2 regions of the Streptomyces sp. NPDC048481 genome follow, and region 2 is predicted to be linked to the other one. Evidence: predicted binding sites of a transcription regulator. Region 2 holds the regulator's gene; the other holds the start of a gene.
The links. Region 2 encodes HspR, which represses chaperone genes until heat shock. Its sites were predicted from a motif close to TTGAGNNNNNNNNNCTCAA; they were not measured.

Region 1: the regulator HspR is predicted to act here: its motif matches at 1,599-1,617, upstream of lon (endopeptidase La).

Annotation. Positions count from the first base shown of each region.
Region 1 covers NZ_JBICXC010000002.1:142,656-146,061, forward strand. The annotation lists gene lon (endopeptidase La) at 1-1,576, opposite strand, end outside; gene ACGFSH_RS06915 (GNAT family N-acetyltransferase) at 1,767-2,423, shown strand; gene ACGFSH_RS06920 (DUF5954 family protein) at 2,554-3,406, shown strand, end outside.
Region 2 covers NZ_JBICXC010000003.1:319,999-323,404, reverse strand. The annotation lists gene dnaK (molecular chaperone DnaK) at 1-17, shown strand, start outside; gene grpE (nucleotide exchange factor GrpE) at 14-685, shown strand; gene dnaJ (molecular chaperone DnaJ) at 743-1,921, shown strand; gene ACGFSH_RS12085 (heat shock protein transcriptional repressor HspR) at 1,927-2,394, shown strand; gene ACGFSH_RS12080 (hypothetical protein) at 2,497-3,406, opposite strand, start outside.

The DNA.
Region 1 (3,406 bases), on a different contig from region 2:
CCCGCTCCAGCTGGCGCGGGAGCAGGTGGTCACGGGCGATGACGACCTTCTCGTCCTCGGTGTAGCCGTCGAGGCGGACCAGCTCCATGCGGTCGAGCAGGGCCTCGGGGATGGCTTCGAGCACGTTGGCGGTGGCGAGGAACACCACGTCCGACAGGTCGAGCTCGACCTCCAGGTAGTGGTCGCGGAAGGTGTGGTTCTGCGCCGGGTCGAGCACTTCGAGGAGGGCGGCCGCCGGATCGCCCCGGAAGTCGGAGCCCACCTTGTCGATCTCGTCGAGCAGGACCACCGGGTTCATCGACCCGGCCTCCTTGATCGCCCGGACGATGCGGCCGGGCAGCGCGCCGACGTAGGTGCGGCGGTGGCCGCGGATCTCGGCCTCGTCGCGGACGCCGCCGAGGGCGACGCGGACGAACTTGCGGCCCATGGCGTGGGCGACGGACTCGCCGAGCGAGGTCTTGCCGACGCCGGGCGGGCCGACGAGGGCCAGCACCGCGCCGCCGCGCCGGCCGCCGACGACCCCGAGACCGCGGGCGCTGCGGCGCTTGCGCACGGCCAGGTACTCGGTGATGCGCTCCTTCACGTCGTCCAGGCCCGCGTGCTCGGCGTCGAGGACGCTCCGGGCGCCCTGGATGTCGTAGGCGTCCTCGGTGCGGTCGTTCCACGGCAGTTCGAGGACGGTGTCCAGCCAGGTGCGGATCCAGGAGCCCTCGGGCGACTGGTCGCTGGAGCGCTCCAGCTTGTCGACCTCCTTGAGGGCCGCCTCGCGGACCTTCTCGGGCAGGTCGGCGGCCTCGACGCGGGCGCGGTAGTCGTCGGACTCCTCGGCCGGGTCCTTGCCGTCGCCGTTGAGGTCGCGCAGTTCCTTGCGGACGGCTTCGAGCTGGCGGCGCAGCAGGAACTCGCGCTGCTGCTTGTCGACGCCTTCCTGGACGTCCTTGGCGATGGTCTCGGCGACGTCCTGTTCGGCGAGGTGGTCGCGCAGCTGCTGGGTGGCGAGCTTCAGGCGGGCCACCGGGTCGGCCGTCTCCAGGAGCTCCACCTTCTGGTCGGTGGTCAGGAACGGCGAGTAACCGGAGTTGTCGGCGAGCGCGGAGACGTCGTCGATGGCCTGGACGCGGTCGACGATCTGCCAGGCGCCGCGCTTGCGCAGCCAGGCGGTGGCGAGCGCCTTGTACTCCTTGACGAGTTCGGCGACATGGCCGGGCAGGGGATCGGGGACGCTCTGGTCGACCGTCGTCCCCTCCACCCACAGCGCGGCGCCGGGGCCGGTGGTGCCGGCGCCGATCTTCACGCGGCCGCGGCCGCGGATGAGCGCGCCCGGGTCGCCGTCGGCCAGCCGGCCGACCTGTTCGACGGTGCCGAGCACGCCGGTGCTCGCGTACGTGCCGTCGACGCGTGGCACCAACAGGACGCGCGGCTTGCCCGGTTCCGATCGGGCGGCGGCCTGTGCGGCCTCGACCGCGGCGCGCACGTCGGTGTCGTTGAGGTCCAGCGGAACCACCATGCCGGGGAGCACGACCTCGTCATCGAGAGGCAGCACGGGCAGGGTGAGCGGAGCGGACGTCGATGCCATGATCTCCCCTTCGGCAGTCAAGTTGAGCTATGCCGACTCAATGCACATGAGCCTGCGAATGTTCCCCACGTTCCCGGGCGTTCGCTGTGGGCGATCAAGACTGTCGCGGCGGCCCGCCCGGGACATACGGTCTCGGGTAATGGGCACACAGCCATTCTGCCACTTACACAGTCGCCGTCAGGGGGTCGTCGTGGATCGTTTCGTCCGGGCTTGGGTGGACGGGTGGGTCGTCTCGCGCGGGGCGGCGCCACCCGCGGCCGAACCCTGGGGCTGGACCGTCGACGTGGGAGCGGGCGCCGGGCACGTCACCCGCCACGTGTTCGGCGACACCGGCGAGGCGCTGAAGGAGGCGACGGTCCGCGAGGTCGCGGGCACGGTGACCGGGGCCGGCGTCTGGCTGAAGGCGTTCGCCGATCCGGCCGTGGCCGGACCGTGGCTCGGCCCCGGCTGGTGGATCGACCCCGAGCCCGGCTTCCTGATGACGGCCCCGCTCCCCGACGCCCCGCCCGGCGCCGCCCCGGAGGGCTACCGGACCCGCACCTGGTCGCGCGGCGGTGTCACACGCACGATGGTCGCCGCCCCGGACGGCTCCCTGGCAGCGCGCGGGCAGATCGCCGCGACCGGCGCCACGGCGGTCGTCGACCAGGTGGAGACCGCCCCCGGGCACCGCCGGCGCGGTCTGGGCGCCCTCGTGATGCGGACCCTGCACCGCGCGGCGGCCGAGCAGGGCGCCCGGACCGGCGTCCTGGGCGCGACCCTGCAGGGGCGGGCACTGTACGAGTCCCTGGGGTGGCGCGTCGAGTCCTCGCTGACCAGCGCGAAGTTCACGGGCGCCGCACAAGGGTGACGCCCGGCGGCCGTGGGGGCGCATCCCGGGGGGCCGCACGACGGGACACGCCCCCCGCGCCCCCTGCCCGTACCCCGCCCACTTCCGGCATTCGCCCCGTACCGTCCCGCGAGCCGACCACAATGCGCGTATGACCGATGACTGGAAGCGACGCCTGGACGCCCTTCACGCGGAGCTGGTCCGCCGGGACGACCCGGTCGCCTGGGTGATGGAGGCGGACGCCGTGGAGGCGTCCCGGCGTTATCCGCACATCGCGCTGCGCGGTCCCGTCTTCGGCGTCGCCCGGCTGGACCCGCAGACCCCGCAGACGCCGAAGCCGTGCTGGCGGCTGCTGAAGCCGGTGGCCGACGGGATGCCCCAGCAGGCCAGGGACGGGCTCAACTCGCACCTGTGGTTCCTTGCCAAGGACGGCACGGGCGATCCGGCCGCCCGGCGCGACCTGCTGGCGGCCGTCGCCGTGCTGGAACGGGCCCCGGCCGACGAGGTGGAGGCGCTGGGGGTGCGCTACCGGGTGGTGCGCGGCGACGAGTTCGCCCGCACCGGCGACGACGGCCTGGAGCCGCCCCGGCCCACCGACCCGGAGGCCCTGGACCCGTCGTGGGAGGAGCCGTGCGCCGTCCCGTCCCCGGACGTGGACTTCGCACTCGACCCCGACCGGGACGAGGGGCCGATGGCGGGCGCGCTGTGCCTCGGGCTGCGCGACTTCGTCTACAGGGGAGGCCGGTTCCCCGCCGACGTGCGCGCCGACTCCGCGCGGGCGGCCCGCACGCACCCGGACGTGGTCCGGCTGCCGGTCGGCTTCTCGGTGGCCGAACGGGACGAGTCGGGCTGGACCCCGTGCGGCTCCCTCGCGGCCACGCCCCACGAGGCACGCCGTTCGCTGTACGAGGGGATGGCCCGCGTGTGGGCCATGCTGTACCGCTTCGACGAGCGTAAGAAGGCGCTGTACGCACGGGCCGCGGAGGCGTTCCGCAGCGCCGGCC
Region 2 (3,406 bases):
AGGACGGTGCCGCGTGACGGAGGAGACCCCGGGCTTCGAGGAGAAGCCCGACGTCCCCTCCGGCGCCACCCCTGAAGACGCCGAGCCGAAGACCGCCCCCTCCGCCTCGGCGGACGGGGCGGCCCCGGCAGGGGACGAGAACCAGACCACCGCCCTGGTGGCCCAGCTGGACCAGGCCCGCAAGGCGCTCGACGAGCGCACCGGGGACCTCCAGCGCCTCCAGGCCGAGTTCCAGAACTACCGCCGCCGGGTCGAGCGCGACCGGATCGCGGTCAAGGAGATCGCCGTGGCGAACCTCCTGACCGAGCTCCTTCCGGTGCTCGACGACATCGGCCGCGCGCGCGAGCACGGCGAACTCGTCGGCGGCTTCAAGTCCGTCGCCGAGTCGCTGGAGACCGTCGCGGCGAAGATGGGCCTCCAGCAGTTCGGCAAGGAGGGCGAGCCCTTCGACCCGACGATCCACGAGGCCCTGATGCACAGCTACGCGCCGGACGTCACCGAGACGACGTGCGTGGCGATTCTGCAGCCGGGGTATCGGATCGGCGAACGCACCATCCGTCCCGCGCGGGTGGCCGTGGCCGAACCGCAGCCCGGCGCGCAGTCCGCGAAGGCCGACTCGGAGACGGGCGCGGCCTCCGCGGAGGCGGCGGACGACAAGGAGAGCGGTGGCCCGGACGAGGGCTGAGCTCGAGACGGCCGGTGCACCGGCCGTCATGACGACGCGAGAGGAGGGACGTCGGGGATGAGCACCAAGGACTTCATCGAGAAGGACTTCTACAAGGTCCTCGGCGTCCCCAAGGACGCCACCGAGGCCGAGATCAAGAAGGCTTACCGGAAGCTCGCTCGCGAGTACCACCCGGACGCCAACAAGGGCAACGCCAAGGCGGAGGAGCGCTTCAAGGAGATCTCCGAGGCGAACGACGTCCTCGGCGACCCCAAGAAGCGCAAGGAGTACGACGAGGCACGCGCCCTCTTCGGCAACGGCGGCTTCCGCCCGGGCCCGGGCGCCGGCGGCTCCTTCAACTTCGACCTGGGCGACCTCTTCGGAGGCGGCGCCCCGGGAGGCGGCGGCGCCTCCGGCGGCTTCGGCGGCGGCATCGGGGACGTCTTCGGCGGCCTGTTCAACCGCGGCGGGACGGGCACCACCCGCACCCAGCCGCGGCGCGGCCAGGACATCGACACCGAGGTCACCCTGACCTTCACGGAGGCCATCGAGGGCGCCACGGTCCCGCTGCGGATGTCCTCGCAGTCCCCGTGCAAGGCCTGTTCGGGCACCGGCGACAAGAACGGCACCCCGCGCGTGTGCCCGACCTGCGTCGGCACCGGCCAGGTCGCGCGCGGCTCGGGCGGCGGCTTCTCGCTGACCGACCCGTGCCCCGACTGCAAGGGCCGCGGCCTGATCGCCGAGCACCCGTGCCTGGACTGCAAGGGCAGCGGGCGCGCCAAGTCGTCCCGGACCATGCAGGTCCGCATCCCGGCAGGGGTCACGGACGGCCAGCGCATCCGGCTGCGCGGCAAGGGCGCGCCGGGCGAGCGCGGCGGCCCCTCGGGCGACCTGTACGTGGTCGTCCACGTGGGCGCCCACCCGGTGTTCGGCCGCAAGGACGACAACCTGACGGTGACCGTGCCGGTGACGTTCACCGAGGCGGCCCTGGGCGGCGAGATCAGGGTTCCGACGCTCGGCGGACCGTCGTTGACGCTGAAGCTGCCGCCCGGCACCCCCAACGGCCGCACCATGCGGGCGCGGGGCAAGGGCGCGGTCCGCAAGGACGGCACGCGCGGCGACCTCCTGGTCACCGTCGAGGTGAGTGTTCCCAAGGACCTGTCGGGGAAGGCTCGTGACGCGCTGGAGGCGTATCGCGAGGCGACCGTGGACGAGGATCCGCGGGCAGAGCTGTTCGAGGCCGCGAAGGGAGCATGACAGTGATGGACGGCCGTCGACGCAGTGACAATTTCCGTGGGCCGTATGAACTGACCGAGGAAACCCCGGTCTACGTCATCTCGGTGGCGGCCCAGCTCTCCGGGCTGCACCCGCAGACGCTGCGCCAGTACGACCGTCTGGGCCTCGTCTCCCCCGACCGCACCCCCGGCCGGGGCCGGCGCTACTCGGCCCGCGACATCGAACTGCTGCGTACTGTCCAGCAGTTGTCGCAGGACGAGGGCATCAACCTGGCCGGCATCAAGCGGATCATCGAGCTGGAGAACCAGGTGGCCGCCCTCCAGGCCCGCGCGGCGGAACTCCAGGCCGCGCTGGACGGCGCGGCGGCGGCCATGCGGCAACGCGAGGCCGCGGTGCACGCCTCCTACCGACGGGACCTGGTGCCGTATCAGGAGGTCCAGCAGACCAGCGCGTTGGTGGTCTGGCGGCCCAAGCGGCAGCAGGCCCCGGACTGAGCGGCGCCGACAGGATCGAGTGGAACGGGAAGGGCCCGCAGACGTCATCGTCTCCGGGCCCTTCTTTCGTGCCTGGCGTCGCCGCGTGTCCGGTCGCGCGGGTCAGTCGCCCATGCCGATGCCCGGTTCCGGACGCTCGGGGCCCGGCGGCCGGGGCTGCTGGGCGGGGGCGGTCGGCCTGTCGGCGTTGTCCCGCGGGACGCCCAACTGCCAGAGGTGCGATCCCGGGACCGCCGGTGTCGGGCTCGGTACCGGTGTTCCGCGGGCCGGGGCCGGTGTCGGCTCCGCCGTTTCCGCCGGCCGGTCGAGGCTCGGGCGTTGCCAGCGCTCCGGAACGGTCGAAAGGCGTCGTACCGCTTCCGGGTCGCCGGCCGCTGCCGCCGCGACGGCACGCGCGCGCAGGGCGCTCTGGCGGGCGACCGGGGAGAAGCCGGGGGCCGCGTTGCCGGTCTCGGACGGCAGCCCGCGCGCGCCCATCGCGTTCAGGTCGGCCTGGAGGCCCGTCTCCGGCGGGAAGATCTCGCGCGGCAACTGCCAGGAGGCCGCGCCGTCCACGTCGACGCGGTGTTCCCTGCCGTCCACGGCGAAGGTGAGGCCGTAGCCGATGTACTGGTCGTCCCTGTCGAACAACAGGTCGCCGGAGATCTCGCCGCCGCGGTCGCGCACCTCGTTCGCCAGGTCCTGGAGGGCCGACGGCAGGGGGTTGGTGCGGCCGAGGCTGGTGACGTAACCGTCGCTCCGGGCCGTCCGCCGCTCCCCCGTCCCCTTCTCGATGTAGGGGACCTGGAACCGGGTCACGCCCTTGTCGTCCTGGTAGGTCTCGATGGCCCCGACACGCGCCTCGACGAAGGTCAGCCGCTTCTCGCCGCGTTCGCCGTGGCCGTATCTCTCCTGCATCGCCGGGAACTGGACCTGGTGCCGGAGCGCCGGCGGCGGCTGCGAACCGATGATCGTGACGGCGGCCTCGGGGTTCTGGACGAGGAGGATCTCCGCGTTGGCGACGGCGGTCCCG